Regions from separate parts of the Streptomyces sp. NPDC051064 genome, predicted to be linked through region 2. Evidence: riboswitches for the same ligand, from Rfam matches in the RefSeq annotation. Region 2 holds a riboswitch; each other region holds the start of a gene.

The links. A riboswitch is a leader RNA that binds a small molecule or an ion and turns the genes downstream of it on or off. The one in region 2 is predicted to bind cyclic di-AMP.
Positions count from the first base shown of each region.
Region 1: linked by a shared signal. The riboswitch ahead of ACIBCU_RS20760 (M23 family metallopeptidase) and the one ahead of ACIBCU_RS32405 (LysM peptidoglycan-binding domain-containing M23 family metallopeptidase) in region 2 are both predicted to bind cyclic di-AMP.
Region 3: linked by a shared signal. The riboswitch ahead of ACIBCU_RS18115 (M23 family metallopeptidase) and the one ahead of ACIBCU_RS32405 (LysM peptidoglycan-binding domain-containing M23 family metallopeptidase) in region 2 are both predicted to bind cyclic di-AMP.

Region 1 covers NZ_JBITFK010000005.1:556,279-566,588, forward strand. Annotated here, with positions in the region: gene ACIBCU_RS20735 (nucleotide pyrophosphatase/phosphodiesterase family protein) at 1-1,042, opposite strand, end outside; gene ACIBCU_RS20740 (DUF5998 family protein) at 1,042-1,638, opposite strand; gene ACIBCU_RS20745 (GNAT family N-acetyltransferase) at 1,700-4,585, opposite strand; gene ACIBCU_RS20750 (HPr family phosphocarrier protein) at 4,751-5,032, shown strand; gene ACIBCU_RS20755 (GntR family transcriptional regulator) at 5,205-5,903, opposite strand; gene ACIBCU_RS20760 (M23 family metallopeptidase) at 6,126-6,917, opposite strand; cyclic di-AMP (ydaO/yuaA leader) riboswitch at 6,930-7,098, opposite strand; gene ACIBCU_RS20765 (pitrilysin family protein) at 7,290-8,672, opposite strand; gene ACIBCU_RS20770 (M16 family metallopeptidase) at 8,699-10,051, opposite strand; gene ACIBCU_RS20775 (DNA topoisomerase (ATP-hydrolyzing) subunit A) at 10,298-10,310, shown strand, end outside.
Region 2 covers NZ_JBITFK010000011.1:3,787-14,096, forward strand. Annotated here, with positions in the region: gene ACIBCU_RS32390 (XRE family transcriptional regulator) at 1-371, shown strand, start outside; gene ACIBCU_RS32395 (DUF6126 family protein) at 438-611, shown strand; gene ACIBCU_RS32400 (tyrosine-protein phosphatase) at 621-1,445, opposite strand; cyclic di-AMP (ydaO/yuaA leader) riboswitch at 1,860-2,018, shown strand; gene ACIBCU_RS32405 (LysM peptidoglycan-binding domain-containing M23 family metallopeptidase) at 2,023-2,955, shown strand; gene ACIBCU_RS32410 (SGNH/GDSL hydrolase family protein) at 3,132-3,959, shown strand; partial or broken gene ACIBCU_RS32415 (radical SAM protein) at 3,983-4,315, opposite strand; partial or broken gene ACIBCU_RS32420 (DUF6745 domain-containing protein) at 4,307-4,521, shown strand; gene ACIBCU_RS32425 (TetR/AcrR family transcriptional regulator) at 4,538-5,149, opposite strand; gene ACIBCU_RS32430 (Glu/Leu/Phe/Val dehydrogenase dimerization domain-containing protein) at 5,204-6,403, opposite strand; gene ACIBCU_RS32435 (PPOX class F420-dependent oxidoreductase) at 6,558-6,992, shown strand; gene ACIBCU_RS32440 (MBL fold metallo-hydrolase) at 7,113-8,309, shown strand; gene ACIBCU_RS32445 (hypothetical protein) at 8,511-8,930, opposite strand; gene ACIBCU_RS32450 (universal stress protein) at 9,511-10,310, shown strand, end outside.
Region 3 covers NZ_JBITFK010000004.1:672,125-682,434, forward strand. Annotated here, with positions in the region: gene ACIBCU_RS18080 (ABC transporter substrate-binding protein) at 1-478, shown strand, start outside; gene ACIBCU_RS18085 (hypothetical protein) at 503-724, opposite strand; gene ACIBCU_RS18090 (hypothetical protein) at 810-968, opposite strand; gene ACIBCU_RS18095 (FAD-binding oxidoreductase) at 1,179-2,564, opposite strand; tRNA gene ACIBCU_RS18100 (tRNA-Met) at 3,037-3,110, shown strand; gene ACIBCU_RS18105 (MerR family transcriptional regulator) at 3,226-3,972, shown strand; gene ACIBCU_RS18110 (PP2C family protein-serine/threonine phosphatase) at 4,107-5,264, shown strand; cyclic di-AMP (ydaO/yuaA leader) riboswitch at 5,498-5,650, shown strand; gene ACIBCU_RS18115 (M23 family metallopeptidase) at 5,662-6,702, shown strand; gene ACIBCU_RS18120 (aldo/keto reductase) at 6,926-7,870, shown strand; gene ACIBCU_RS18125 (PrsW family intramembrane metalloprotease) at 7,867-9,315, opposite strand; gene trmB (tRNA (guanosine(46)-N7)-methyltransferase TrmB) at 9,386-10,258, opposite strand; gene lhgO (L-2-hydroxyglutarate oxidase) at 10,251-10,310, opposite strand, start outside.

The sequences.
Region 1 (10,310 bases), on a different contig from region 2:
TGCCGTGGACCCGCTCGTCGATCCGCGGGCCGAACCAGCCCGCCGCGACGGCCTCCTCACGGCTCGCCACCCAGAACTGCTCGCCGAGCACCTCGCGCCAGACGGTCAGCACGTCCGCCTCGGCCCCGGGCACCGCGTACACATGACGGGCCCGGCCCTCGCCGCCCAGCAGGGCGACTCCGGCGCTCAGCTCCCAGTCCTCGTCGAAGTCGATCCGGGAGTGCTCGTCGAACGGGATGTCGATCATGCCGTGGTCGGCGGTGATGTACAGCGCCGAGCGGGGCGGAAGCTGCTCGGCGAGGCGCCGGGAGAGTCCGTCGACGTACATCAGCTGGCCGCGCCAGGCGTCGGAGTCGACGCCGAAGCGGTGCCCTTGGCCGTCGACCTCGCTGTAGTACGTGTAGACGAGGGACCTGTCGCCTGCGGCGAGCCGCTCCGCCGCGAGGTCCATCCGGTCCTCGCCGGTGAGCCGGCCGAGGAAGGAACCACCGCTGAGCGCGACCTTGGTCAGGGGCGTCTGCTCGAAGCCGGGGGCGGAGACCTGAGCCGTGCGCACTCCGGCGGCGTCGGCGAGCTTGAAGACGGTGGGGTGCGGCTGCCAGGCCTTGAGGTCGGTCCACGGCTTCCAGCGGAGCTGGTTCATGAGCGCGCCCGTCGCCGGGTTGCGGACCGTGTAGCCGGGCAGGCCGTGCTCACCCGGGGGCAGGCCCGTACCGACGGAGGCGAGCGAGGTCGCCGTGGTGGACGGGAAGCCCGATGTGACCGGCCGGCCGGTGCCACCGCGGGAGGTGGGGAGCAGCGAGTGCAGGAAGGGGGCCTCGTCCGGGTGGGCCTTGATCTGCTCCCAGCCGAGTCCGTCGATCAGGAAGACGCAGTTACGGTCGGCGGGGGTGAGCTCCGGGATCGTCGCCTCGAAGCCGGGCACGCCCTGTCCCGCGACCAGCGTCGGCAGCAGGTCCGCGAGCGAGCCGGTTCCGTATTCGGGTACGGGCGCGCTCTCGGGGGCGAGCAGGACGGGGTCCTGCCATGCGGGCTGGACCATCAGCGCGGGGCCGCCGCGGTCGCGGCCGTGGCCTCGGAGAGGGACTGGGCGAAGGCGAGGGTCTGGCGCACGGTGTCCGGGCCGTCCCCGGCCTCGCTGACACGGAGGCTCAGGTCGTCGGCGGTGGAGCTGCCGGTGTAACCGTGGTCGGCCTCGCAGTTGGGGTCGCCGCAGGCCGCGGGCTCCAGGTCGATGCGGGAGACGGCGCCCCATCCGATGGTCAGGACGACCTCGCGGGGCAGCGTGCCGGGCACGTACTTCTCGGGGTTGGCGACGACGCGGCTGACCACGACGGACGAGATCCGGTCGAGCTTGACCGACTCGGTGGACGTCGTGGCGTACGGCGTCGGGGAGCTGGTGTCGGCGGCCTGCTCGTCGGTGTGGCTCACGATGAAGCGCGTGTCCGTCAGGACGAGGACCGTGACATGGCGCCGGACCTCGTTGGAGTCGAAGGTGGTCTCCTGGTGCACCAGGTACGAAGCGACCGGCTCCCCGCCGACGGCGGCCTCCACCGCCTCGGCCACGAGGGCCGGGTAGTAGCCGCTGCGCTCGATCGCCGCGCGCAGCCCCTGGGTCGTCGTACCGGTCTTTGCCATGGGAACCATCCTACGGGGGGCCGGTGACTGCCGGGGACGCTGTGCGGGGGTCCGTGGGCGTTCAGTAGCTGGGGAGCCGGCGGGGGCCGAGGTCGCTGCGGGCGGGGGGCGGGGCGAGCCGGACGCTCGCTCCGAGCACCGTCAGGCCGTGCGTGGCGACGACGACGGGTTCCAGGGCGACCGAAACCACCTCGGGGTGGTCGTCGACCAGCCGGGACACCCGCAGCAGGAGCTCTTCGAGCGCCCCGGTGTCCGCCGGAGCGGACCCGCGCCAGCCGAACAGCACCGGAGCCGCCTTGATGGAGCGGATCAGCTCGGCCGCGTCGCGGTCGGTGGCGGGGACGAGACGGTGGGCCGTGTCGCCCAGGAGCTCGGAGGGCGCGCCGGCCAGGCCGAAGGAGAGGACCGCACCGGCGGCAGCGTCGATGGACGCCCTGACGACGGTGTCGACACCCCTGGGCGCCATGGCCTGGACGACGGGCCGGAGTTCGGCGGGCGTGCCCAGCAGATCGGTCAGTTCGTCGTACGCCCGGCGCAGCGCGTCCTCCCCGGCGAGATCGAGCCGGACACCACCGAGGTCGGCGCGGTGCCGGAGATGGGGGGCGGTGGTCTTGAGGGCCACCGGGTAGCCGATCTTCTCGGCGGCGGCGACGGCTGCCTCCCGATCGGGGGCGGGGAGCGCGGGCCGTACGGTGACGCCGTAGCGGGCGAGCAGCTCGCGGGCCTCGTCATGGGTCAGCGGACGGCCGCGCGGGCCGGGGCTCGGGCCGAGCAGCGTCTCGATCAGCGCGGCGGTCCCGTGCTCGTCGATGGTGTCGTCCAGGAATTCGGGCACCCTGCCGGGGGCGGCCGCCTGGCGCCGCCACTGGGCGTACTTCACCGCCTCGGCGAGCGCGCGGACTGCTCGCTCGGCGGCGGGGTAGGCGGGGATGCGCCCGGCGGCGCAGGAGCCGCCCGTACTCCTGTCGGGCGCGGTCGGCACCGGGGCGCCTGTCTCGTCCGCCGGGGGGGCGGGGGCGGGCGGGCTCGGGGCTGCCGCGGGGCCGGCCGGCCGCCGGGTCGCGCGCGGGGCGGCCGTGCTCGTGGCGGCGGCGAGGGCCTGCGCCAGGCCGCCCATCTCCACGTGCACCACGGCCACGGGCTTGGCGGGGCCGTGGGCCGCCGCCTCGCGCAGGGCGGCGGCCAGGACCTCGCCGTCACCGGTCTCCGCCTCGCCGTTCTCCCCCACCCAGGGGATCGCGGTCACGATCACGGCGTCGCACGTCCGGTCGGCGAGGGCCTCGGCCAGCGCGTCCCGGAAGTCCTGCGGGCTCGCGACCGTGGTGAGGTCGCGGGGCGGGCGCGGGCGGAGCCCTTCCGCCATGCAGGCGTCGTAGGCGAGGAGGCCGAGCGACTCCGAGTTGCCCAGGATCGCCACGCGGGGGCCGTCCGGCAGGGGCTGGCCGGCGAGGAGGAGACCGACGTCGACCATCTCCGTCACGGTGTCGACGCGGATCACGCCCGCCTGGCGCATCAGCGCGGAGACCGTCGCGTCGGGGATACGGCTGACGGGCACCGCGTGGCCCGGCGGATTGGATCCGCTGTGCCGGGCGCCCTTCACCACGACCACCGGCTTCACGGCGGCCGTCCGGCGGGCGAGCCGGGTGAACTTGCGCGGGTTGCCCAGTGATTCGAGGTACAGCAGGGCGACATCGGTGTCCTGGTCCTCGTACCAGTACTGAAGGAAGTCGTTGCCGGAGACATCGGCGCGGTTGCCCGCGGAGATGAAGGCCGACAGCCCGGCGCCCCTGCGGTGGAGACCGGACAGGACGGCGATGCCGATGGCGCCGGACTGGGTGAAGAGCCCGATGCGCCCGGCCTGGGGCGACTCGGGGTCGAGGGAGGCGTTGAGGCGGACCGTGCCGGACGTGTTGATGATGCCGAAGGCGTTCGGGCCGATGATCCGCATGCCGTAGGAGCGTGCCTGCCGGACCAGTTCCCGCTGCCGTTCCCGGCCTTCGGTGCCTCGCTCGGCGTAACCGGCGGAGAGGACGACGAGGCCCTGGACGCCGTTCTCGCCGCAGTCGGCCACGACCTCGGGCACCCGGTCGGCCGGAACGGCGACGACCGCGAGATCGACCCGCTCGCCGGTCTCGCCCACCGAGCGGTGCGCGGGCACCCCGTCGACCGTTCCCGTATCGGCGGCGAAGGAGGTGTTCACGGCGTACGTGCGCCCGGTGAAGCCCGAGCCCAGGAGGTTGCGCAGCACGGTCCGGCCCACACCGCCGGGCGCGCGGCCGACGCCGATGACCGCGACGGAGCCGGGGGCCAGCAGGCGCTGCACGGAGCGCGCCTCGGCCCGCTGCTCACGGGCGCGCTGGACGGCGAGGGACTCGGCCGTGGGCTCCAGATCGAGGGTGAGATGGACGGAGCCGTCCTCGAAGCTGCGCTGCTGGGTGAAGCCGGCGTCCCGGAACACCTTGATCATCTTGTTGTTGGCGGGCAGCACCTCTGCGGCGAAACGGCGGATCCCCCGCTCCCTGGCCACCGCCGCGATGTGTTCGAGGAGGGCGGACGCCACGCCGCGGCCCTGGTGGGCGTCCTGCACGAGGAAGGCGACCTCCGCCTCGTCGGCGGGGGCCGAGGCGGGCCTGCCCTGCTCGTTGATCCGGTCGAAGCGGACGGTGGCGATGAACTCGCCGCCGATCGTGACGGCCAGTCCCACCCGGTCGACGTAGTCGTGATGGGTGAAGCGGTGCACGTCACGGGCGGAGAGACGCGGATACGGGGCGAAGAAGCGGTAGTACTTCGATTCGTCGGACACCTGCTCGTAGAAGCTGACCAGCCGCTCGGCATCGTCCGTGGTGATGGGCCTGATCCGCGCGGTGCCACCGTCGCGGAGTACCACGTCCGCCTCCCAGTGGTCGGGGTACGCGTGATGCGGACTCTGCTCCGGAGTGGGCTCCATGGGCAAAGCCTACGGCTCGTGGCACCGGTAGCGGCGGGATCTCGACAGGGGCACGCTGGGGGTGCCGGCGGACGGCGGGCAGGCCGGTGACGGTGCCGGGCACGGCAGCGCGCACTGCATGAGAGACTGGTCTAGACAACCCATTGTTACGTGAAGGGCAGAACCATGGCTGAGCGCCGCGTCAACGTCGGTTGGGCCGAGGGCCTGCACGCCCGCCCCGCTTCCATCTTCGTCCGTGCCGCCACGGCCTCCGGCGTCCCCGTGACGATCTCCAAGGCCGACGGCAACCCGGTGAACGCCGCCTCCATGCTCGCGGTGCTCGGCCTGGGCGCCCAGGGCGGCGAGGAGATCGTGCTCGCATCCGAGGCGGACAACGCCGAGGCCGCCCTGGACCGTCTGGCCAAGCTGGTCGCCGAAGGGCTCGAGGAGCTCCCGGAGACCGTCTGATTCCGGCCACTTCGAACCGGATTTTTTTCTGCGAAAAGCCGCGGCACCCCCGACCGGGAGCCGCGGCTTTTCCGTTTCCCGAAGCGGAGCGGACAGAGCTCCGGAAAGAATGGATCAGGGCAGCAAAAAGAAAGCCCTCCGATAATTACTCTCTTTGTATACGGCGCAATTGTTAATGACGGACTCCCCCGATGTTTACGGGGTGTTGCGAAGTCCTCACCCGGGCCTGGCCGGGCGTGTGCCCCGGCGCGAGCCGCAGTCGGTGGGCCGCTGTCGCCCGCTCGGCGTGCTGGATGGCGAGCGCCCTGGCCCGCTCCGCGTCGCGGCGGGCGACGGCGTCGACAAGAGCGCCGTGCTCGGCCCAGGAGTCCGCGGGGCGGACCGGCTGCTCGACCGCGTACATCCAGGCGATCTTGTGCCGGAGCTGGGTGAGCAGAGCGATCAGCGCGGGGCTCCCCGAGGCCTGCGCCAGCGTCTCGTGGAACCAGCCCCCCAGGGAGCGCAGGTCCTCCCCCTCGCCCCGGCGCACCCGCTCCTGGCCCAGCCTGACCAGGCCGCGGAGCACCTTGAGATGCGCCTCGGTGCGGCGCTGCGCCGCGCGCGCGGCCCCGAGGGGCTCCAGGAGCATGCGTATCTCCAGGAGGTCGGCCGCCTCCTGCTCGGTGGGCTCGGCGACACAGGCACCCGCGTGCCGGCGGGTGACGACGAACCCTTCGGACTCCAGGGTGCGCAGCGCCTCGCGTACCGGGACGCGGGAGACGCCGTATCGACGCGCGAGCACCTCTTCGGTGAGGCGGCTGCCGCGTTCGAAGACACCGGAGACGATGTCGTCACGGATTGCCGTGCATACCGAATGCGCGGGAATGCGCATGTCCGAACCTCCGCCTTAATCCCCGCGAAACGCGGCCGATCGACGCCTGTTCTGTGACTCTATTGCAACCGGCCGGAATTTCCGATGGCGGGGTGGAATCCATGGATATCTTTTGGCCAGGGAGCACTTCCGCGGGGGCTATGGCACGCATCTGCCCCGGGGCACGGCGAAGGCCCCGGCGGGTGCCGGGGCCTTCGTCGGAGATCGCGGTGCTGCGTGGGGTCAGACCTGGACGCCGTGGGCGCGGAGGTAGGCGACGGGGTCCATGTCCGAGCCGTACTCGGGGGTCGTCCGGGCCTCGAAGTGCAGATGCGGCCCGGTGGAGTTGCCTGTCGAGCCGGAGAGGCCGATCTGCTCGCCGGAGCCGACGCTCTGGCCGACGGAGACGCCGATCGAGGAGAGGTGGCCGTACTGGGTGTACGTGCCGTCCTTCATCCTGAGCACGATGTTGTTGCCGTAGGCGCCACCCCAGCCGGCCTCGACGACCGTACCGGCGCCGACCGCGACGACCGAGGTGCCGGACGCGGCCTGGAAGTCCACGCCGGAGTGGGAGCCGGAGGACCAGAGCGCGCCACCGGACTTGTAGCCGGTGGTGACGTGGGAACCGGCGACCGGGAGGTGGAAGGCGTTGAGCCGGGCGCGCTCGGCGGCGCGGGCGGCGCGCGCCTTCTCCTCGCGGGCCTCCTTGGCGCGGGCCTCCGCCTTGCGCTTGGCCTCGGCCTTCGCCTTCGCCTTGGCCTTCGCTTCGGCCGCGGCCTTCGCGGCGACGTCGGCCTGGTGCTTCTGGGCCTTCGCCTGAGCCTCGATCTGGGCGGCGAGGGTGGTGTCGAGGGCGACCGTCTGGGTCAGGCCGGTGCTGCCCGCGGTGACCTCGGAGTCCGCGGCGAGGGCCGGGGAGGCCGTGGCACCGAGTACGCCGGTGGTGGCCAGGGCGGCGACGCCGGCGACCCTGGCACTCTTGCGCGTCAGGCGGCTCGGGGCACGGTGCTTCCCGGTGGCACGGATGAACGCCATGGAGGGGCTGGTCCTTTCCTTCCTTCTCGCCTACCGGGTTAGCTGACGGGTTCGGAGCAGGAAGGTCTCCTACGGGCCCCTGAGCCTCCGACGAGGTACAGGGATCCGATTCACCCCAGGGACTTCATGGGTCCCCGGCTCCCCAGGCTCGCGCCTGACGGGGACTCGGCGATGGCTGTCCGGCGCCGCGGGCGCGGCAATCGTCCGGCGGACAGCCGCGCCGACGCTAGATCGGGAGACTTTCCCCCGCCAAACGGAAAGGGCCTTTTGTCGCACATCCCACAGGACGAATTGCTACCTTCTCTGCAATACGGACAAATGACGGAACCCCGGCGGAAGTACAGCCGCCGGGGTCCGTCATGTCCGGTTCTTTCAGCCGCTGACGACCGACACCTCACCGATACCGAGCGCCTCCACGGGCTCCTTGATCTGAGCGGCGTCCCCGACCAGGACGGTGACCAGCCGGTCGACCGGGAACGCGTTGACCACGGCGGCGGTCGCCTCGACCGTGCCGGTGTCGGCCAGGCGTGCGTACAGCTTCGCCTGGTAGTCGTCCGGGAGGTGCTGCTCCACCTGGTCGGCCAGGGTGCCCGCGACGGACGCCGCCGTCTCGTACTTGAGCGGGGCGACGCCCACGAGGTTCTGCACGGCGGTCTCCCGCTCGGCGTCGGTGAGCCCCTCGGCCGCGAGGGTGCGCAGGACCTTCCAGAGGTCGTCCAGCGCGGGACCGGTGGACTCGGTGTCGACGGAGCCGCTGATGGCGAGCATCGCGGCACCCGCCGCCCCGGACGAGGAACCGGGCGCCGTCGAGCGCAGCACCTGTCCGAAGGCCCGGACGCCGTAGGTGTAGCCCTTCTCCTCACGCAGCACGCGGTCCAGCCGGGAGGTCAGAGTGCCTCCCAGGCAGTACGTGCCGAGGACCTGGGCGGGCCACACGCTGTCGTGCCGGTCCGCGCCGATCCGGCCGATCAGCAGCTGCGTCTGCACGGCTCCCGGACGGTCCACGATGACCACACGGCCGGTGTCGTCCGCGGTGATCGGAGGCACGGGCCGGGCCTGGCCGGCATTGCCCGACCAGTCACCGACGGTGTCGGAGAGCAGCGCGTCCAGGTCCACGTCGGTGAGGTCGCCGACGACGACCGCCGTCGCCGTGGACGGGCGCACATGGGCGTCGTAGAAGGCGCGTACGGCGGCGGCGTCGATGCGCCGGACCGTCTCCTCGGTGCCCTGGCGCGGGCGTGACATCCGTGCGGTGGCGGGGAAGAGCTCCTTGGAGAGCTGCTTGGCCGCGCGCCGGGCCGGGTTGGCCTGCTCGTGCGGGATCTCGTCGAGGCGGTTGCCCACCAGGCGCTCGATCTCGCTCTCCGCGAAGGCCGGGGCCCGCAGAGCCTCTGCGACCAGGCCGAGGGCCTTGGTCAGCCGGGAGACCGGTACCTCCAGGGAGACGCGGACACCCGGGTGGTCCGCGTGGGCGTCCAGCGTGGCGCCGCACCGCTCCAGTTCGGCGGCGAACTCCTCCGCGGAGTGCTTGTCCGTGCCCTCGGACAGCGCGCGCGCCATGATCGTGGCCACACCGTCCAGTCCCTCGGGCTCCGCGTCCAGCGGGGCGTCGAGGAAGATCTCCACGGCGACGACCTGCTGGCCGGGCCGGTGGCAGCGCAGCACGGTCAGCCCGTTGGGCAGGGCGCCGCGCTCGGGCGCGGGGAAGGCCCAGGGCCTGGCCTCGCCGGCGGTCGGCTGCGGGTGGTACTCCATCGCTACTCCAGTCACGGCGGCGTCGGTCACTTGTCGGCCCCCTCGGGCGCGTCGGTGCCCTCGGTCTCGTCGGCCGGTTCGACCGGCTCGTAGACCAGGACCGCACGGTTGTCGGGGCGCAGGTGCGCCCGGGCGGCTGCCTTGACCTCGTCGGCCGTCACTTCGAGCACACGGCCCACCGCGGTCAGGGCGAGCTGCGGGTCGCCGAACAGGACGGCGTAACGGCACAGTTCGTCCGCGCGGCCGGCGACCGTGCCGAGACGGTCGAGCCACTCGCGCTCCAACTGCGCCTGAGCGCGTTCCATCTCCTCCGGCGTGGGGCCCTCCTCGGCGAAGCGGGCCAGCTCCTCGTCGACGGCCGCCTCGATCTGCGGCACCTCGACGCCACCGGACGTCTTGACGTCCAGCCAGCCGAGCGACGGCGCGCCGGCCAGCCTGAGCAGCCCGAATCCGGCGGCCACCGCCGTACGGTCGCGGCGCACCAGCCGGTTGTGCAGGCGCGACGACTCGCCGCCGCCGAGCACGGTCAGGGCCAGGTCCGCGGCGTCGCACTCGCGGGTGCCGTCGTGCGGCAGCCGGTAGGCGGCCATCAGCGCACGCGCGGGGACCTCCTCCTGGACCACTTCGCGCAGCTGCTCGCCGATGATGCCGGGCAGCGTGCCGTCGCGCGGGGGCTGCTTGCCGTCGTGCGAGGGGATGGAGCCGAAGTACTTCTCGATCCAGGCGAGCGTCTGCTCCGGGTCGATGTCCCCGACCACGGAGAGCACGGCGTTGTTCGGCGCGTAATACGTACGGAAGAACGCCTGCGCGTCCTCCAGCGTCGCCGCGTCCAGGTCGGCCATCGAGCCGATCGGCGTGTGGTGGTACGGGTGGCCGGCCGGGTAGGCGAGAGCGGTGAGCTTCTCGAAGGCCGTGCCGTACGGGACGTTGTCGTAGCGCTGGCGGCGCTCGTTCTTCACGACGTCCCGCTGGTTCTCCATGGACTCCTCGTCGAGCGCGGCGAGCAGGGAGCCCATCCGGTCGGCCTCGAGCCACAGGGCCAGCTCCAGCTGGTGCGTGGGCATCGTCTCGAAGTAGTTGGTGCGTTCGAAGCTGGTCGTGCCGTTCAGGGAACCACCGGCCCCTTGCACCAGCTCGAAATGCCCGTTCCCCTTGACCTGGCCGGAGCCCTGGAACATCAGGTGCTCGAAGAGGTGAGCCAGACCCGTGCGCCCCTTGACCTCGTGGCGGGAGCCGACGTCGTACCAGAGGCAGACCGCGGCGACGGGGGTCAGATGGTCCTCGGAGAGCACCACGCGCAGGCCGTTGGCCAGACGGTGCTCGGTCGCCGTCAAGCCGCCGGAACCGGCCTGGGCTGTGGCCGTGTGACCCATGGGCATGTACGTCCCTTCGATCGGTACAGGATTTCCTGCCGGACCTGCCACTCTAGGCAAGCGCACGGGCACCTGGCGAAGTTCCCGCCGGGTGATTGTTGTCGTAGATACTGCCGTGAACGGGGGCTCCGCGGAGGCCCTGAGGACCGCTTCGGACGGGTCGAGGTCGGTGTTGTCAGTACGGCGGGCCACAATGGTCCGCGTCAGAACCTGAGGTTGCCCGACAGAATCTGTGAAGGAGTCGCAGCCGCGATGGCCCGCCGCA
Region 2 (10,310 bases):
TCGTCCGCGGCGGCCCGCCCGCCGGCGCGCCCCGCTCCACCGAGCCGGGCGGCTGGCTCTACCGGCAGGCGGGCGGGCCGGGCCGCGCCATGCAGGCGCTGCACGTCCGTGTGCCGTACGGCGTGGAGGGAGACCTCGTGCGCGTCCACCCCGGAGAGGAGTGGCTCTACGTCCTCGACGGCAGGCTGCGGGTCGTGCTGGGCGAGACCGTGCACGACCTCGATCCGGGTGACAGCGCGCACTTCGACTCGCTCACCCCGCACCGGATCGCGGCTCTGGACCGCGGTGGGGCGCGACTGCTCTTCGTTCACACGCTGCTGCAGAGCCCGGCCGCCGAGCTGTGCCTGGGCAGCGGGATCCACCGGCTCTGATCCCGCACACCCACACCGCGCGCCCCCTTGCCACCCCGGCCCGAACGGCCGGAAGAGAGGACTGTCATGTCCGATTCGGAGTACTACGACCCGCTCACCCCGCGCAGGCCGAAGAGCGAGGACACGCAGGAACGGCGGATGCCCCGCGGCGTAGTGATCCGGCTCTTCGCCTATCTCGTGGCCGGACACGTCATCGCGGGCTTCCTGTTCCTTCTGTTCACCGTGGCGGGCAAGGGCTGACGCCCGGCGTCACGCGCCCTCGACGAGCCGCTCACGCAGTTTCGCGCGGGTCTCGTCGCTGATCTTCAGCCCTTCCAGGAGATACCGGTCCGGGCTGCCCCAGATCTCGTCGATGGTGTCGAACGCTGCGGCGAGGTATTCGGCGCGGGCGCCGAAGAGCGGATTGAGCAGTTCCATCACCTCGTCGGACATCCCTACCGGTGAGGTGTCGCTGCGGCGCACCTTGTAGCGGCGGTGCGCGTCGTTCGACTTGAGGTAGTCGGCCTCGATGGCCTCCTTCTCGACGCCGACCGCGAGCAGGGAGACCGCGATCGACAGGCCGGCCCGGTCCTTGCCCGCCGCGCAGTGCATCAGCGCAGGCACGCTGTCCTCGGCCAGCGCGTGCAGCACACGGCTGTGTTCGGCGGTGCGGTCCTTGATGATCGAGCGGTACGAGGCGATCATCCGCCCCGTCCCCTTGCCGTCGGCCAGGATCGAGCGCAGCTGCTGGATGTTCCCGTCGCGCACCAGCCGCCAGAACTCCGCGCCGTCCGCCGGGTCGGAGAGAGGAATGCTGACATTACGGACGCCGGGCAGCTCCACGTCGAGGCCGTCGAGCTTGTGGTCCGCCGCGTTGCGGAAATCGAAGATCGTGTGCAGGCCGAGCCCGGCGAGGAAGGCGGTGTCGGCCTCCGTGGCATGGGCGAGGTGACCGCTGCGGTAGAGGCGCCCGTACCGCACGGTGCCGCCGTCGACGGTCGGCAGCCCGCCGACGTCGCGGAAGTTGCGGACACCGGTCAGGTCGACGTCCGTCGGCTCGGGGCCGACCGGCGGGACCTCTGGCAGCTGCGTCACAAGGGCTCCTGGGGTGTCGGGCGTCGGCGCCGCTCGCCGACGGGGGCACGCCCGCGACGATACGACATGGCTGCATCGGACAACTGTCTCGGTCGCTGTGGCCCTGGTCTTCCTGGGCGGACAAGATCGCGCAATGTCCGTATTGGTGCATTTAGCGGAACATGCCCCGCTTGTACGGGAGATGGGGTGAGGCGGGTGAGCGGGATCATATCCGTGACGGTGTGTGGTGAAGGTGGCGGGGGTTATTCCGGGCGCTGTGCGGAAAGCCAAGATCCGTAATCCACGGAGTGTGACGGGAATTCCGCGCCGGAAATGAAGCGCGGATTCCGGTTCGGAAACCGCGGCTTGTTCGCGACGTCCCGGCTCGCTTACGGTCACGGTCAATCCGGACGGAACGCCTAATCCTGCCGCCGCCCGGAATCCGCACCGACTCACGTGTGGCAGGAGCGGGGGAACCAGGTAGGCCGCCGGCCGGAGGGATCCGGTACGGCTCGGGGTCAAGACGCGCACCGCGCGGCCGGGCATCTCCAGTCCGAACCCGACAGCTCACCTCGCAGGCGCCGGAGAGGAAATCCCCATGCCCGCAAAAGGCAAGCACCGTCGTACGAAGACCGGCCCGATAACCCGAGGCGTCCTTGCCGCGGGGACCGGCGGCGCCGTTCTCGCCCTCCCGCTGATCGGCGCCACCGGCGCCCACGCCGCCGAGCAGGCCGCGCCGGCCGCCAAGTCCGCCGCCGCGCACAGCGCCCCGGCCTCGGCGAAGAGCACTCCGAAGACCTACTCCGTGGTCTCCGGCGACTACCTGGCGAAGATCGCGGGCGAGCAGAAGGTCAAGGGCGGCTGGCAGAAGCTGTACCAGGACAACCGCGACGTCGTCGGCGAGAACCCCAGCCTGATTCTCCCGGGCATGAAGCTGACCCTCGGGGCCAAGGCCTCCGGCTCCGAGGCCGCGCCCTCCAAGTCCGCCCCGTCGGCGGCGAAGAAGGCCGCCCCGGCCGAGAAGAAGGCCGCTCCGGCCGAGGCGACGTCCGCTCCGGCCGAGGCGACGTCCGCTCCGGCGGCCAAGACCGCCGACTCCGGCGCGTCGGAGGAGAGCACCGGCTCCGGCTGGGCCGCCCCGGTCGAGAACGCCAACGTCACCACCCAGTACCGCGCCTCGGGCGCCAGCTGGTCCAGCGGCTACCACACCGGCTCCGACTTCCAGGCGGCCTCCGGCACCAGCGTCCGGTCCATCGGCCCGGGCACCGTGGTCTCCGCCGGCTGGAGCGGCTCGTACGGCAACGAGGTCGTCATCCAGCACAGCGACGGCATGTACTCCCAGTACGCCCACCTCTCCTCGCTCGAGGTCACGGCCGGCCAGACCGTCACCGGCGGCCAGCAGATCGGCCTCTCCGGCACCACCGGCAACTCCACCGGCCCGCACCTCCACTTCGAGGTCCGGACCGGCCCGAGCTACGGCTCCGACGTCGACCCGATCGCCTACCTGCGTTCGCACGGCGTCTCCATCTGAGACACGCCGCCTGAGGGTGTCATCCCAGGCTGAAGGAGAGGGGCGGTGCGCGCTTGCGCACCGCCCCTCTCCTTATTCCGGCTTTACCAAAAACTGACCGGGTGGTCTTTCTCACCATCCGTCAACCCCTTATTACGGTCGCGTAGGTCACAATCGAAGGTGCAAGATAAGCCCTTGTGGCAGACGATTCGAGAAACAAACAACGAGGCATCATCGGGTCGTACGCAGCGATTGGCGACAGCTTCACCGAGGGCGTCGGAGACCCCGGCCCCGGTGGGACACTCGTCGGCTGGGCCGACCGGCTCGCGGTGATCCTCGCGGACCAGCTCCCGGGCCCCGACGCGGCGGTCGCCCCCGCGGACGACACGCACGGCAACTTCCGGTACGCCAATCTCGCCGTACGCGGACGGCTCCTCGACCAGATAGTCGAGGAACAGGTCCCCCGCGCCAAGCAGCTGGCACCTGATCTGGTGAGCTTCTGCGCCGGCGGCAACGACATCCTCCGTCCCGGCTCCGACCCGGACGACGTGGCGGAGCGCTTCGAGCGAGCGGTCGCCGACCTGACGCAGGCGGTCGGCACGGTCATGGTCACCACCGGCTTCGACACCCGTGGCATCCCCGTGCTCAAGCACCTGCGGGGCAAGATCGCCATGTACACCGCCCATGTCCGGTCCATCGCCGACCGCTACGACTGCCCGGTACTGGACCTGTGGTCCCTGCGGTCCGTGCAGGACAGGCGGGCGTGGGACAACGACCGGCTGCACCTCTCGGCGGAGGGGCACACCCGCGTCGCACTGCGGGCCGCCCAGGTCCTCGGCCTCCAGGTGCCGGCCGACCCCGACCAGGTGTGGCCCCCGCAGGCACAGCGCGGGGCACTCGAGGTCCGGCGCGACGACATCCAATGGGCGCGCGAATACCTCGTCCCGTGGATCGGCCGCCGACTGCGCGGGGAGTCCTCCGGGGACCACGTCGAGGCCAAGCGCCCCGACCTGCTGCCGCTCTGACCCGCTCGGCCGCTGACCCGTCGTCAGGGGCCGGCCATGGGGAGCGGACGCCGGGCCGGGCCCGGCGGAACGAGCCCGTCCGATGCGGATACCCGCACCGGGCGGGCGGGTATCCGCTCCAGTACCCCGCCCGCGAAGACGTCGTACAACGGCAGTGTCTCCAGGTGCACATAGCCGATGTGGCAGTCGCAGACACCGAGCGGGCAGCCACGCGGGCGGAGCGAACTCCGATAGCTGCCGTCATAGGGATTGCCCAGCTCCGCACGGACGAAGTGACAGCGCCGCACGGTCCCGTCACCGTCCACCGAGATCACCGACTCACCGGTCCGGCAGGGCAGACCGGCCGCGTGCACCGGGACGAGACCGGATCCTCCGGCGCATCGCGACGGAGGGTGACGAGGACGTCGTCATGGTCGAAGTCGTCAACTCCACCCCCGAGCCCGACGGGACGCACCGCGTCTACCGGCTACGGGTGCCGCCCAGGACCCGGACCGCGAAGGAGGGCGTCGCCTGGACCTTCGGGATCGAGGGGGAGGCCTACGCCCCGGTGCGCCAGACCTGACCCGCCCGTCGGCGCCTCAGGCGGTCAGGACCTCGTGGTCGATGCCGAGTTCGCGGGCGAGCGCCTCCTCGGTCCACTGCAGCATGGTGGCCCGGGAGAGCGGACCCGCGTACGACGTCATCTGGACGGCCAGCCCGTCCAGGAGGGCTGTCAGCCGCCAGGCCACGGACATCGGGTCCTCGCAGTGGAACTCACCCGCCGCGGCCCCCTCTTCGATCACCTCGGCCAGCTCGGCCTTCCACTGCTGGTCGAGGTCTCCGGCCACCTCGCGCAGCACCGGGTCACGGAGGGAGGAGGCCCAGCCCTCGATCCACAGGCGCCAGCCCTTGGCCTGTCCGGTCGGTGCGTACCAGCGAACGGCGGAACGGAGCCGCCGGACCGCGCTGGTGCGCCGGGTCAGCAGCTTGCGCAGATGGGCGAGATCGGCCTCCGCCGCGTATGCGAACGCGGCGGCCACCAGTTTCTCCTTGGACGAGAAGTGGTAGAGCACCAGCGCGTTGCTCACCCCGAGAACAGCGGCCACATCGGCGATCCTGACCGCGGACACGCCCCGGACCTCGATCTGCTCGACGGCAGCGCGCAGGAGCTCCTCACGTCGCTCCGCCACACTCAGCCGCACTCTCGCCACGCGGTTACCCTAACCAACGCTGCGGCGCCGGCATCCGGCCCCCGTGCCCACGGCCTACCGGTACCAGCCGAACCGCTCCGCCATCACCGGCAGACGGTCCGCGACGAGCGAGTGCGCCGCTGCCCGCGGGGTGCAGCCGTCCGCGGCCGCCCGCTCCAGGACGCGGTCCATCAGGACGCGCATCGAGCGGCGGGTGTGTCCGAACGCCTCCTCCGCATCGGGGCCGATGTCCCCGAACAGCGTCCACCACCACCACGCGTTCGTACCGGAGTTGACGACCACGTCGGGGAGAACCGTGATTCCGCGCTCGGCGAGCAGTGTCTCCGCCTCCGGGAGCACCGGCATGTTCGCCGCCTCGACCACCCAACGGGCCCTGACCGAGGCCTGGTTCGCGGAGTCCACGGCGTACGACACCGCGGCCGGAACCAGTACGTCGACGTCGGCGGCCAGCCAGGCGTCGGCCGGCAGCTCCTGGTCCCCGTCGCGCAGCGTGCGCCGGTCCAGGGCCCCGTGCGCGTCCCGGGAGGCGAGCAGTGCCTCGACGTCCAGGCCGGCGGGATTGGCGATGGTGCCCCTGATGTCCGCGACCGCGACGACGGACAGCCCGGCCCGGGAGAGGAAGCGGGCCGTCGCCCCGCCCATGGTGCCGAACCCCTGGAGGGAGACCCGGGCACCGCCGTGCGCCACACCCGCCCGGTCCAGTGCGGCGAGCGTGGATTCCGCGACCCCGCACCCGCCGACCAGCTCGTCAAGCCCGATCCCGTCGACCGTGACCGCGAAGGCGTCCGCGAGCCGTCGCCGTGCGACCGCCTCGTCGTCCAGCAGGGGATAGACCGCCTGGACCGTGGAGACGAGGCCGGCCTCAGCCGCGGCACGGTCGACGAGATCCTGGCTCAGCCCGAGATCCTCGCCGGTCGTCCAGACGTTCTCGATGTACGGACGCATCGCCCGCAGGAAGCGGACGAGCACCCCGTAGGCGGCCGGATCGCGAGGGTCGCAGTCGATGCCACCCTTGGAGCCGCCCAGCGGGATGTAGCGCGTCCGCGGGTCGCCGGCGTCGAAGTGCAGGGCCTCCTTCATGGTCATGCCCCGTGCCAGGCCGGCCACCTCCGCGAGGGTGCAGCCCTTCCTCATCCGCAGGCCTCCGCTCGACACCCCGCGCACCAACCGGTCGACGACGAGGTATCCCTCGGTGCCGGTGACATGGTCCGTCCAGGTCAGGGAGACCAGCGGGGCGTAGGAGGGGGACTGCATCGGGCGGCTCCTGGATTCACCTGTGTCGATGTACTGAACAGCGAGTCAGTATCAGAGGGCGGGACACGGCTGTCAACGCGTGCGGCACACCGGATGTGACAGCGTCGTACGCCCGATGCGGAATCCTGCGGGAGGCACGGACGTTGGAGTCGGCATGACAGAACCCTCGCGTGCGGCGCTGCTACGACTCATCGGGGAGTACGACGGCGGGGTGCTGGTCACCCTCAAGCGTGACGGCAGGCCCCAGCTGTCCAATGTGAACCACGCCTATTACCCCGAAGAGGGGGTGATCCGCGTGTCCATCACCGAGGGGCGTGCGAAGACCCGCAATCTCCGCCGGGACCCACGGGCGAGCTACCACGTGACCAGCGAGGACCGGTGGGCCTGGACCGTCGCCGATGTCACCGCCGAGCTGACCCCGCCCGCGGCCGACCCGCACGACACTGTCGTGGAGCAGCTGGTCTCCCTCTACCGGGACGTGCGGGGAGAGCACCCGGACTGGGACGACTACCGCCGGGTGATGGTCCAGGACCGCAGAGTCGTCCTGACCCTGCGGATCGAGCATGTGTACGGCCAGCCGCGCGCCTGAGGTGGGGCCCCTCGCGGCACGGTTCCGGGTGACCCCTGACCGTGCTCCGTTCACCGCCGAGCTCTCGCTCCGTCCTGATTCCAGACCATAATGACGACACCGACTCCCTCAGGAGATGTTGTGACCGGCGCAGACAACCAGCCTTCGCTCCGTACCAGACTGCGCTCGCTGCGCCCCGACGCCTTCGGCGCGGACCCGGCGGGGGTGCGGATGGACCGGATCCGCCGCTCGCCCAATTTCGCCGACGGTGTCTTCCAGAACCCGGAGGGGGCGCGGACCAGGCCCTCCGGCTCCATGCTCGAATTCGCCAAGGTGTACTTCCACAAGGAGCAACGGGCCCGCAGGTCCCCTCTCGGCACCGTGCCCGTCCATGCCACGACCTTGGCCGATCTGGCCGCGCCGCCGGCAACGGGCCTGCGGGTGACCTGGCTGGGCCACTCCAGCGTGCTCACCGAGATCGACGGCCGCAAGGTGCTGTTCGACCCGGTCTGGAGCGAGCGCTGCTCGCCGTTCGCCTTCGCCGGGCCCAAGCGGCTGCACCCCGTCCCGCTGCCGCTCGCCTCGCTCGGGCCGGTCGACGCCGTAGTGATCTCCCATGACCATTACGACCACCTCGACCTGCCCACGATCAAGGCCCTGGCAGGGATGGACACGGTCTTCGCGGTGCCGCTCGGTGTAGGCGCCCACCTGGAGCGGTGGGGCGTGCCCCTTGACCGCATCCACGAGCTCGACTGGAACGAGACCGCGGAGATCGCCGGCATCAGCCTGACCGCCACCCCCGCCCGGCATTTCTGCGGCCGTGGGCTCCGCAACCAGCAGCACACGCTCTGGGCGTCGTGGGTCGTCGCGGGTCCGGAGCACCGGGTCTACCACAGCGGGGACACCGGCTACTTCTCCGGATTCCGGGACATCGGCGCCGAGCACGGCCCCTTCGACCTGACGATGATCCAGGTCGGCGCCTATTCGGAGTACTGGCCGGACATCCATATGACACCGGCCGAGGGCCTGCGCGCACACCTGGACCTTCAGGGGGGCAGGCCGCACGGCGCGCTGATGCCCATCCACTGGGGCACCTTCAACCTCGCCCCGCATCCGTGGGCGGAGCCGGGGGAGTGGATGAAGGACGTGGCCGAGGAGGCGGGGCAGCCGGCCGCCTTCCCCCGCGCGGGTGAGCCGTTCGAACCGGCCGGGGAGCTTCCCACGGATGCTTGGTGGCGCGCGGTGTCGGAGCCCGTCGCGCACTCGTGGCGCCGTTCCGAGGTGGCGGAGGCGGCACCGGTGCACCGGGAAGAAGTCGACCTCGCGGGCGAGCGGTGACGGAAGACAGAGGTGATCTTGAGCATGTCAGTTGCTGAGTGATCTGAAGCGGTGTGGCCCCGAACGGTAGGTTCGGGGCCACACGGGTGTGTTGGGCAGCGCCGCTCTTTTACGATGCTGATCGTCCCATCGTTGCAGGTCAGGAGCACTCTTCGCGTTTCCGATCACGTACCGGACGCCCCACCACGTGAAGGCTCGAGGCTAACCGCCGGCGGTTCCGGGATGGAGCCTGCTCAGCACCCACACGATGATGAGGTCCAGGGTCATCACGATGATGGACCACACCGGGTAGTACGGGATGAACATGAACTGAGTGATCAGACTGATCCCTGCCAGCGCGATTCCGGCCCCTCGCCCCCAGCTCTTGCCGGCCAGAATTCCCACGCCGGCAATGACCAGGGCCAGTCCGATGACGAGGTGAAGCCAGCCCCAGGCGGTCAGGTCGAACCGGTAGGCGTATCGAGGTGAGGAGAACAGGGTGTCGTGTGCGATGCCGGTGACACCCAGAAGAATGCTGAGCGGGCCACTCAGCATGAGCATCGCCCCGGCGGACAGCGAAACGCCGCTGATCATGTCGCTGTTGTCAGGCTTCCGCTGCCCCTTGCCGGGCGTCGCTGCCATGGCCGTCGCCTTCCTGTCCTGCGCGGTCACCAACGCACACCGGCCATGCGAGGAATGCCACGCTCGCTTGACAGCCTGCCCTTGTTCTTTCGGGCCCGCGACTGCAATGTGTCAGCACGGACGGGCAGACTCTCGGCGCCCTGGGCCGGACCGCTGCGGCCATATGGCGGGGCGCCAGTTCCGGCACCCCGGGGCAGTCCGGGCCTGGCCAGGAGGCTTGGGCGCACGAGCAGGGCAGGTGCGTTCGGGAACCCCCGCCGCGGTCCATGGGTCAGCCCTGCGCCCTGCGTAGCCGCAGCAAGTGACGCCACTCGTGTGGGAGTTCAGCGCGCTGTCGGCCAGGCTGGAGAGGCGGCGAGGCCCGCAGCGCACACCGACTCGGTGTGGGTGGCGAAAGGCCCGGACGCCAGGGCGGCCGCCGACTGCCGCATGCGCACCGGCTTCGCTGTTGTCCGCGGGTAGTCGAACCCGCATGGCGCACATACGCGGCTGATGAAATTCGATCCCCGCTGCCTGCTGCGATGGCAGCAACGCATCGCCGGAGTGAGGATTGGAAGCCGGAGCGAGTGATGGAGGAGCGGTGGGCAATCTGATCGTCGTGGGAGTGGACGGCTCGTCCTCGAGTCTTGCCGCGGTGGAAGGGGCTTCGGCGGAGGCCCAGCGGCGCCGTGCGGAGCTGCGGGTGGTACACGCCTTCAGTTGGCCTGTCGGGCCCATGTATACGCCGCTGGACCCATCGCCGCTCAATCGCTTGGTGCACGAGGCGGCACAGCATGCCCGGAGCGTGGCACCTGAGCTGGAGGTCACCGAGGCCGTGGTGACCGGCGACGCCGTGGCGGTGCTGGAGGCTGAGTCACGAGCCGCCGGCCTGGTAGTAGTCGGCTCCCGGGGTATCGGGGGCGTCATCGGGATGCTGCTGGGATCAACGGCGGTGTCCCTGGCCGCCCACAGTCACTGTCCAGTGATGGTGGTCCGCGAGGAACCGGCTGGCGCCGGGCCGATCGTGCTGGCTGTCGACGGCTCTTCGGCCGGCGAGAAAGCGGTCGATTTCGCTTTCTCCGAGGCAGCGCTGCGCAAGGCTGAGATCAAGGCCGTGCACGCGTCGCCGCCGGACTATGCGCCGCTCGGTGCGGGCCCCGAGAGCGCGGAGCGTCTGCTGGCCCACGCACTCGCCGGCCGTACGGAGAGGTATCCGGACGTCGCGGTCAGACATGACGTGGTGGGCGGTGAAACCCGCGAGGTACTGATCGAGGCGAGCAAGACTGCGCAGCTCTTGGTTGTCGGAGCCAGGGGGCGGGGCGGTTTTGCCGGACTGCTCTTGGGTTCGGTGAGCCAGGCACTGTTGCACCACGCGCACTGCCCCGTCACCGTTGTCCGCGG
Region 3 (10,310 bases), on a different contig from region 2:
CTACCAGGACCACGTGAGCTCGCTCGGCACCGACAAGTTCCGCGGTATCCCGCAGCCCGAACTGGCCGACGGCACCCGGGTGATGGTCTCCAACCCGGTCTCCGGCCTGGGTCTGCTCAAGTCGTCCGAGAACAAGGCGGCGGCATGGAAGTTCATCGAGTTCGCGGCGTCCCACGCCTCGAACTCCAAGTTCAGCGAGTCCGCGGGCCTGATCCCGGCCAACAAGGAGGCCGCCGAGGACCCCTGGCTCGACAAGGCCGAGACCACCAAGCTCGGTGCCGAGGCGCTGTTCTCGGGCGACACCAAGATCGTCCAGCTGCCCTACTACCTGCCGGACTGGAACACCCTGTCCAAGGCCGACAGCGAATCGGGCTTCCAGAAGGTGCTGCTCGGCAAGACGAGTGCCAAGGACTTCCTGGACACGTTCGCCGAGGCCCTCGACGAGGCCCAGGCGGAGTGGAAGGAACAGCAGGGCTGACGGGCCGGAGGCCCGCCCTCCCTCTCAGTCCAGGCCTTCCTCCCGCAACTGGTACATCAGGAGGAACGTCCGGTAGGTCTCCGCGGACACGTCCAGGCAGACGTCCGGCCGGAAGGTCCACGTCGACGTGTTGTCGAGGGCCCGCCGGCAGGCCGCCTCGGTCTCGGCCTCTGTCGGGATGTTCGAGATGAACGCGGCGATCAGCAGGACCACTGCGAGGACGACCACGCCGATACGGATGCGCATGGTCTCCCAACGACCGTGCGGCCGTACCGGTCACTCGGGCCGGCCGCTCGGGGACGGACTCGCGGGGCCGGTCACGGCAGCCCGGTCATTCGGGCTCGTCGGCGACCGGGGGCAGGTCGGGCTCGATGAACAGGCCCGCGTACTGCGGAGTGGGCAGCGGCGACGAGGCGCCCTTGTCGGCGGTCGTGGCCGCGGAGGCCGCGTCGGGGTGGCGCTGGGTCGTGCGGGCAGGCATGTCGGTCATCTCAGGTGTCCTGTACGTAGGTGTGCGGTGAGAGCCCCGTGACCGAATCGCTGCTGCGCTGCATGCCGGACCGGTCCTGACCGGTAGGGCGACGAGGTGCCGCTACCGGTGCCGCGCCGCTCCGGGGGCGTCCGGATCATCGTGCGGTGCATGCAGACTGTAACCCTCCCAGCACGGCTTTCCCCCGGTATTGCGAGCCCGGCGTGACGGTCAGTGTGGCGGTGCGGGCTCGATGTTCTGGTTTGCGTGGAAGAGGTTGTGCGGGTCGTAGGACCGCTTGATCTCCGCGAGCCGGTCGTGGTGGCCTCGGTAGGTGGCCCGGACCCGGTCCTGGGACTCGCCCGCGCCGAGGAAGTTCACGTAGCCGCCGCCCATGGAGTGCGGGTGCAGCGCCTCCCAGTAGCCTACGGCCCACTCCCGCAGCGCCGCTGCGTTGGCCGGGTCGGGATCGATGCCGGCGATGACGCCCGACCAGAGCGCGTCACGGTAGGCCCAAGCGGTGTCGTCGGGGCCGACTCGGCCGGCGGCTCCGTCGACCGGGTACAGGTGCATGGTCGACAGGCCGGTGGGGAGTTTCTCGGCGAAGGCGGTGTGCACGTCGACGGCGTCGTCCGTGATGCCGTCGAAGAAGTCACCGCGCCAGTACCACTGGAGGCCGGACGGCATCAGCGCGTCGAACATCGACTGCAGCGCCGGATAGGGCATCGGCGCGGTGAAGTGGAAGGCGGGCGGCCCCGGTTCGTTCACCACGGCGAGGGTCTCGCCCAGGGAGTCCGGGTCGGCCGTCGAGGACCAGACGACCCCGCACATCTTCTGTCCGTGTATCTCCTCGGGGAAGGGCGGCCCCGGCGGGACGCTCAGTGAGGCGAAGAAGCCGTACAGGTCGTCCGGTGCCTGCGGCAGGAAGTCGCGGTACCAGCGCATGACGTCCTGGAAGAGCTCCAGGGGCCATACGGTGATGCCGACGCCCACCGTGTCGACGGGGTGCAGCTCGAAGTCGAACGACGTGACGACGCCGAAGTTGCCGCCGCCGCCACGCAGCGCCCAGAACAGGTCGGGGTGCTCGCTCGGGTTGGTGGCGACGAAGCTGCCGTCGGCCAGGACCACGTCCGCGGAGACCAGGTTGTCCACCGAGAGGCCGTACTTCCGGGTGAGATAGCCGTGACCGCCGCCGAGGGTGAGCCCGCCGACGCCGGTGGTGGACATGATCCCCGCCGGGGTGGCGAGGCCGAAGGCATGGGTGACGTGGTCGAGGTCGCCCAGTGTCGCGCCGCCGTCCGCCTGTGCGGTCTGGGTGGCCGGGTCGACCCGTACGCCGTGCATGGGCGAGAGGTCGAGCGTCACGGCGTCGTCCCTGAGGCCGAGGCCGGGACCGCTGTGCCCGCCGCCCCGGACCGCGACGTCCAGGCCGTTGTCGCGGACGAAGTCGACGGCAGCCATGACATCCGCCGTGTCGCGGCACCGGACCACGGCCGCCGGCCTCTTGTCGATCATGGCGTTGTAGACCGTGCGGGCCTGCCCGTACTCCTGGTCGTCCGGGCCGATGACCGGGCCGCGCAGAGCTGTCCTCATCGTTTCGAGCAGGGTGCCGTCCATGGTCGTCTCCTAGCGCATGCATGCGCCCGGCCTCCCCTGGCACACCCCCGCATCGGGTGAGGCAGCTGGGCCGACGCCGGCACCTGGGATGCCGCGCAGACGGGACCGAACACCGAAAGGCTTGCCCTCCCAGCGTCCCGCCGCTCCGGACGCCGTGCAATCGCGGAGCCGTGCCCCGGTGCCGGCCCGGGCACGGCGCGGGCTCAGCCCTGCGGCGGTGTGCCGGGGGAGGCCGGGGCGGGTCTGTGCGGTGTGGGACTTCGGTAGCCCTCCAGACAGGAAAAACGCAAGATCGGGGGGTGCGGCAACACCCTTGAGCACGTCACTGCGCCTGGCAACTGCACAGTCCGCACGCTGTGTTGACGTATGGGGCCGGGGGTGAGGGGCCCCCTGTCGCGGGGGGTGCGGGGCAGGTGCGGCCATAAGTGGTCGGAGCACCGTCCCGGATGGCGTAGAGTTGCAATCACAACGGCGCGGGGTGGAGCAGCTCGGTAGCTCGCTGGGCTCATAACCCAGAGGTCGCAGGTTCAAATCCTGTCCCCGCTACTGAAGACAGAGGCCCGGATCCTTTCGAGGATCCGGGCCTCTGTCATGTGCCGTCACCCGCCCGTCCGGTGCGGGGCTTGACCTTGACGCTGCGTAAAGATCTAGCGTTTCCGGCATGGAGTGGTCCATCCAGGAAATCGCCCGGCGCGCCAGCACCACGAGCCGGACTCTCCGGCACTACGGCGACATCGGTCTCCTCGTGCCGAGCCGCACGGGCGCCAACGGCTACCGCTATTACGACCAGGAGGCCCTGGTCCGGCTCCAGCGCATCCTGCTCCTGCGGGAGCTGGGGCTCCCGCTGCCCGCGATCAAGGACGTGCTGGAAGGACAGCGGGACACCTCGGCGGCGCTCCGGGCCCATCTGCGCCTGCTGGAGCAGGAGCGCGAGCGCATCGGGCGGCAGATCGCCTCGGTGCGGACCACTCTCCGCAGGACCGAGGAAGGGGAGGAACTCATGGCCGAGGAAGTGTTCGACGGCTTCGACCACACGGTGTACGAGCAGGAGGTCACCGAGCGCTGGGGCAAGGAGGCGTACGAGCGGAGCGGCCGGCGGTGGCGCGGGCTGAGCGAGGACGGGCGCGCGCGATTCCGGGGCGCGCACGATGCCATCGCCCGGGACTACGGGGAGGCCAGGGCGGCCGGCCTGGAGGCCGGCAGCGACGAGGTGCAGGACATCGCGCGCCGGCACTGCGAGTGGCTGTCGGCGACCATGGAAGTCACGCGTGCGTATGTCACAGGCATCGGGGAGATGTACGTCGCCGATCCCCGCTTCGGGAGGAACTACGATCGCCACGGGGACGGAACCGCCGTCTTCGTACGGGACGCACTGACGGTCTACGCGCAGCACCGGCTCCCCGGCTGACCACCGGCGGGCGGGCGCTGCGGGGCGCTCCTCCCTTTGGCCGATGACGAGTCGCCGTTCGGCGCGGCTCCGGACGGCCCGGGTGGGGCGCGGTACCGTCCGCACCCGTGGGTGGAGCGGGCAGGAGCGCACAGGTGGGGAAGCGGGACGGACGGCGGGGGAGCTCACCTGGGAACTCCCGTTCCCGGATTTTCGTGCGCGCGCTGCCGGCTCTGATGATCGGTGCCGGCGTCGTCCTCGACCTCGCGACCCCGGCCGTGGTCTCCGCTGTTCCGCTCTTCGCCGCGGCGCCACTGATCGCCGCACCGTTCTTCTCGCTGGCCAGCACCGTCCGTGTCGGGGCGGCCGCGATCCTCGTGGTGCTCGCCATCCGGATCTCGGACGGCGCGCTCGGCAGGGTCGTGCCGGTCACCGATCTGCTCACCCTGGTCACGGTCGCCGCGCTCTCCCTCGTCATCAACCGCGTCGTGCGCCGCAGGAACGAACAGCTGGCCTCGGCACGGGTCATCGCGGAGACCGCGATGCGCGCGGTGCTCCCGACGCCCGAGGAGCGGATCGGCGGACTGCAGGTCGCGGCGCGGTACGAGGCGGCCCAGGCGGACGAGTTCGTCGGCGGCGACCTGTTCGCGGTCGCGGACACGCCGTACGGGGTGCGCCTGGTCCTCGGGGACGTACGGGGCAAGGGGCTGGACGCCGTGGCCGCGGTGGCCGTCGTGATCGGTGCGTTCCGGGAGGCCGCCGAGCAGGAGAGGTCGCTGGAGGGGGTCGTCCAGCGGCTGGAGCGGGCGCTGGCCCGTGAGGCCTCGCGACGGGGCGGGCTCGACTCGATGGAGGGGTTCGTCACCGCGGTCGTCGCGGAGATTCCGTCCGGGTCGGATGTCCTGCGGGTCGTCAACCGCGGGCACCCCGAGCCGCTCATCCTGCACGCGGACGGGGCGCTCGACGTGCTGGCGCCGACGGCTCCCGCGCTGCCGCTCGGGATGGGGCTGGACGCGTGGCCGGACCGGTCGGACGAGTGGACACTGCCGGCCGGGTCGATGTTCCTGGCGTTCACGGACGGGCTCTCCGAGGCGCGGGACGCGAAGGGCGTCTTCTACGACCCGGCGGCCCGGCTGCGCGGCCGGCTCTTCCCGGGGCCCGAGGAACTGCTCTCCGCGCTCACCGACGACGTACGGCTGCACACCGGCGGCCGGTCGACGGACGACCTGGCGCTCCTCGCGGTCGGCCGTCCGGCTCGGGGTCAGCAGGAGCGTCGGACGACGGTGAAGATCGTGGGGCGGGACCGTGGATGACCGGTCGCGACCGTCGGTAGTCGAAGGACCTCGCTCCGCATAACATTTGACGCACCGTCAGAAACTGCTGGCTGGATGAGGGGTGCTCAACTCGCCCGTTTGCGCCCGTTTGACCCCTGAAAGTCCAGGCCGGAGTCATGACTGATCCCTGGGAACAGCTTGGAATCGGACCCGGGTGTCTATTAACGTTCGATAACGCAGCGCGGTTGTACCTGCCGTCGCAAGAGACGGCACCGTGCGCAGCGCCGAATTCCGCAAGGGAACCGGGGAACCACCTACATGGGGTGAATCGGACACCTGTGTCTCGCGAGGGACGAAGGGGTCCGTAGGAGACCTTCCTGCTCCGAACCCGTCAGCTAACCCGGTAGGCGAGAAGGAAGGAAAGGAGTGCGCCCACGTGGCGTCCAATCAGCCTGCCCCCGAGGCCCCGTCATCCTTCAGGACCGGAAGCTTCGGTGATGAGGACAGGACTTGGGATGAATGGAACCCCACCGAGGAGTCCATCCGTCCCGTACGCGGCCGGCACCGCGTAGCCAAGCAGCGCGGTCTCGCCCGTAGCTCCACCGTCCTCGGCGTCGGCGTCATCGCGGCCGTCGGAGCGGGTGGCATGGCCACCGCGCAGAGCAAGCCGCCGGTCTCCATCTCTCTTCCCGATTCCATCGCGGACAATCTCCCTGACGCCAAGTCCCTTCCCGGCGTGGGCGCCTTCATGTCCGGCGACTCCGACTCGGACCACGAGACCGTCGCCGCGTCCTCCCCGCTGACCAGCGCGGGCATCACCGCCGCCGAGGCCGAGCAGGGCACCACCGACGCGGGCGAGGCGCTCCGCGCGCGCATCCTCCAGCAGGCCGAGCAGCAGCAGGCCGGAGCCGAGGCCGAGGCCAAGGCCGCGGAGGAGCAGGCGGCGGCCGAGGCGGCCGCGGCCGAGGCGGCGAAGCAGCAGAGCGAGGCGGAGGCCAAGGCCGCCGCGAAGAAGAAGGCGGCCGAAGAGGCGGCGAAGAAGAAGGCCGAGGCCGAGCGCCTCGCCAAGCTCGCCGCCAGCTACGCCATTCCGACCTCCTCGTACACCATCACCTCGACCTACGGGCAGTCCGGTTCGATGTGGTCGTCCGGTCACCACACCGGCCTGGACTTCGCGGCTCCGACCGGCACGCCGGTCAAGGCCGTGCACAGCGGCACCGTGAAGTCGGCCGGCTGGTCCGGCTCGTACGGCTACCGCACGGTCCTGGAGCTCGATGACGGCACGGAGATCTGGTACTGCCACCAGTCCTCGATGGACGTCACCGCCGGACAGAAGGTCACCACCGGCGAGACCATCGGCCGCGTCGGCGCCACCGGCAACGTGACCGGACCGCACCTCCACCTGGAGGTGCACACCCCGGACGGCACCGGCATCGACCCGATGGGCTGGCTGGGCAGCAAGGGTCTCTCGGTCTGATCCCGCTCGGACGCTGACTGATTCCGTTCGGGCACCGGCTGATTGCGTTCGGGCACCGCCTGATCCTGGGCGGACGCTGACTGATCCCGTTCGGACGCTGACGCCGCACGCGGCGTACCGGAACCCCGGCGGCCCTGACGTACGACCCCCCGACGTCAGGGCCGCCGGTCTGTCCGGGGCCGTAAACGGAATAGTGGCCTCAGTCGGATCGTTGTCGCCGGGTATGACTTCTCTGCGCCCGCTCGGTTCCTCGAGCCTTCAGGTCTTCCCCCTCGCCCTCGGCGGCAACGTCTTCGGCTGGACGGCCGACGAGGACCGCACCTTCGCCGTTCTCGACGCGTACGTGGCGGCCGGAGGCAACTTCATCGACACGGCCGACTCCTACTCCGCCTGGGTCCCGGGCAACGAGGGCGGTGAGTCGGAGACTCTCATCGGCAAGTGGCTGGCGGCCCGCTCCCGCCGCGACGATGTCGTCATCGCCACGAAGGTCGGCGCACATCCCGCGTACAAGGGCCTCTCGCCCACCACGATCAAGGCGGGGGCCGAGGCCTCCCTGCGCCGGCTCGGCACCGATCACATCGACCTCTACTACACGCACTTTGACGACGAGAGCGTCCCCGTCGAGGAGATCATCACCGCGCTCGACCAGCTGGTGAAGGCCGGCACGGTCCGGGAGATCGCCGCCTCCAACATCAGCCCCGAGCGGCTCCAGGCCTCCCTGGACTTCTCCGAGCGCGAGGGCCTCGCCCGGTACGTCGCGCTGCAGCCGCACTACAACCTCGTCTCGCGCGACACCTACGAGGGCGCGCTCCAGGACACGGCGGCCGCTTCCGGTCTCGCCGCCGTCCCGTACTTCGCGCTCGCCTCGGGCTTCCTCACCGGCAAGTACCGGGTGGGCGCCTCGGTCGAGAGCGCGCGGGCCGAGGGTGCGGCCAAGCACCTGGAGACCGAGCGCGGGCGCAAGGTGCTCACGGCGCTCGACAGGATCGCCCAGGAGCACGGTGCCGAGATCGCCACCGTGGCCCTCGCCTGGCTGGCCTCGCAGCCGACCGTGACCGCGCCCATCGCCTCCGCGCGTACGGTCGAGCAGCTGCCGGCGCTGGTGGCGGTGGCGGAACTCCGGCTGACCGACCAGGAGCTGGCGGAGCTGACCGAAGCATCCGCCTAGGACGGACCGTCGGGGCGCCCGCCGTCCTCCAGGTACGGGTTGTGGCCGCCGTAGTGCCGGTGCGGTGCGGGGAGGTGCTGCGGCGGGCCGCTGTACGGGAACTGACGGGGGAACGGCGGCGGGGCCGGCGGGCGGAAAGTGCGTAGCCGCCCCGTCGCGTGGGCCGCGTACGTCAGAGCCGGCGCCGCGATCTCCCGGCGGTGCCACAGATGGTGCAGCAACTCCTGCTCGCGGAGGGCGAAGTCCGGGCCGGCGCCGTCATGGCGTGCCCTCCGGCGCAGCATGGCCAGGGACGTGGCGAACGACTCGTACTCCGCGACGGCGCGGGCCGCGGCCCTGCCCCGGGCGCGGTCCGGGTGGCTGTTCCAGTGCCTGGCCATGTCGCGGGCCATGCCCCGCGCCCGCATCGAGGCCAGCGCGAGCGGCTCGGCGGGGGTCAGCCAGCCGGCCGCCGCGTACACCGGCAGCTCGGTGGAGAGCGTGCGCAGCTCCCGCTGGCGCGACCAGACCGCCAGCCAGGTCACCAGCCCGAAGCACGGCACCATGAACGCGCCGTACACCGCGTAGAAGCCGTACGGTCCGAAGGCCGACGAGCCGTTCCACAGGGCGTGCATGCCCATGGCGAGGGTGAGCCCGAGCAGGGGCAGGACGACCCGGCGCACCCGGTGGCGCGAGCCGCCGAGCGCCGCGATGCCGAAGCCGATGCCGGAGAGCACGGTGAACAAGGGGTGCGCGAACGGCGACATGACCACGCGGACGAAGAACGTCCCCGCCGTCACCGAGGCGAAGCCCGTGGTCCCCATCTGCTGGTCCTCGCCGAAGGCGTTGCCCAGGTAGAGGATGTTCTCGGTGAAGGCGAAGCCGGTCGCGGTGAACCCGGCGACCACGATGCCGTCGACGATCCCGCCGAACTGCCGTCTGCGGAAGAGGAAGATCAGCAGGACCGCGATGGCCTTCGCGCTCTCCTCGACGACCGGGGCGACGACCGTGGCCCCGAGGGTGTCGGCGCTCGCCGGATCCGCGGTGGCCGTCGCTATCCACCGGGTCGCGAAGGAGTTGGCGATGATCGCCACGAGCGCGGCGGCGCACGCGCCCCAGGAGAACGCGAACAGCAGATTCCGCCAGGGGCCCGGCTCGACCCGGTCGAGCCAGCGGAACGCCGCCATCAGCAGCGGCACGGGCAGCACGGCCAGCCCCAGCCCCACCAGGAAGCCCTCGGTGCCCGTCTGCCGGCGCACCAGGGCCAGGATCACCAGACCGCAGAGCGCGAGCACCGTGATCAGCGCACCGGCGCGGAACGCCTTGCTGCGCCAGACCATGCCGACGCGGCGGGGCCGGTAACGCCACTGGCCTCGCTCCGGGACGGCGCCCAGGAACTCGTCGAGCTTCTGCTCCTCGAGAACCGGGACGTCCGGCTGCTGGTGCTGCACGGACCCCTGGTACACCCGACGAGCCTAACGAGGGTCACTGACACCTGGCCATGCCGCCGTGACCGAGCTGACGGGTCGTGGCTGATCAGCGACGGGTGAACAGCACGTCGTGCACGACGTGGCCCTTGTCCAGGCCCTGGCCCTCGAAGCGGGTCAGCGGCCGGAACGCGGGCCGCGGCGCGTAGCCGCCGTCCGCCTGAGTGTTCTCGAACAGGGGGTGGGCCGTCAGGACTTCCAGCATCTGCTCCGCGTACGGCTCCCAGTCCGTCGCGCAGTGGACGAGCGCGCCCGGCTTCAGCCGCCGCGCCACCAGGTCGAGGAACTCCGGCTGGATCAGCCGCCTCTTGTGGTGCCGCTTCTTGGGCCATGGATCGGGGAAATACACGCGGAGCCCGTCCAGAGCGGCCGGCTCCAGCATCTCGCGGAGCAGGATGATCGCGTCGCCGTTGGCGACACGGACGTTGGACACCCCGGCCCGGTCCGCGAGACCCAGCAGGTTGCCCTGGCCGGGGGTGTGGACGTCGACGGCCAGGATCCCGGTGCCGGGGTCGTCGGCCGCCATCTGCGCCGTCGCCTCGCCCATGCCGAAGCCGATCTCCAGGACCACCGGGAGGCCGTCGAACAGGGTGGGGAGGTCGAGCACGCCCTTGCCGTCGATGTCCAGGCCCCACTTGGGCCACAGCCGCTGCAGGGCGTCCTCCTGGCCGGCGGTCACCCGGCTGCGGCGGGGCTGGAAGCTGCGGATCCGGCGCTCGTGGTGCGAGCCTGCCGGGTCGGCGGCCGGGCCGCCGGGGAAGCGGGGCTCCTGGCGCAGCCTGCGCTGTCGCTCGAAGGAGGCGGCGCGCCGCTCCGCGGCGTCCGCGTCCGTCGTGGCACCGGGGCCGGTCTCCGGCGTGGCGCCGGCCGTCTCCGCGGCGGGGCGGGGCGTCTCTGGGGTGGGGTTCAGGGGCTCAGACACAATGACCCGATTCTACGGCGGGAGGCGCCCACCCCGTCGCGCGAGCCCGCAG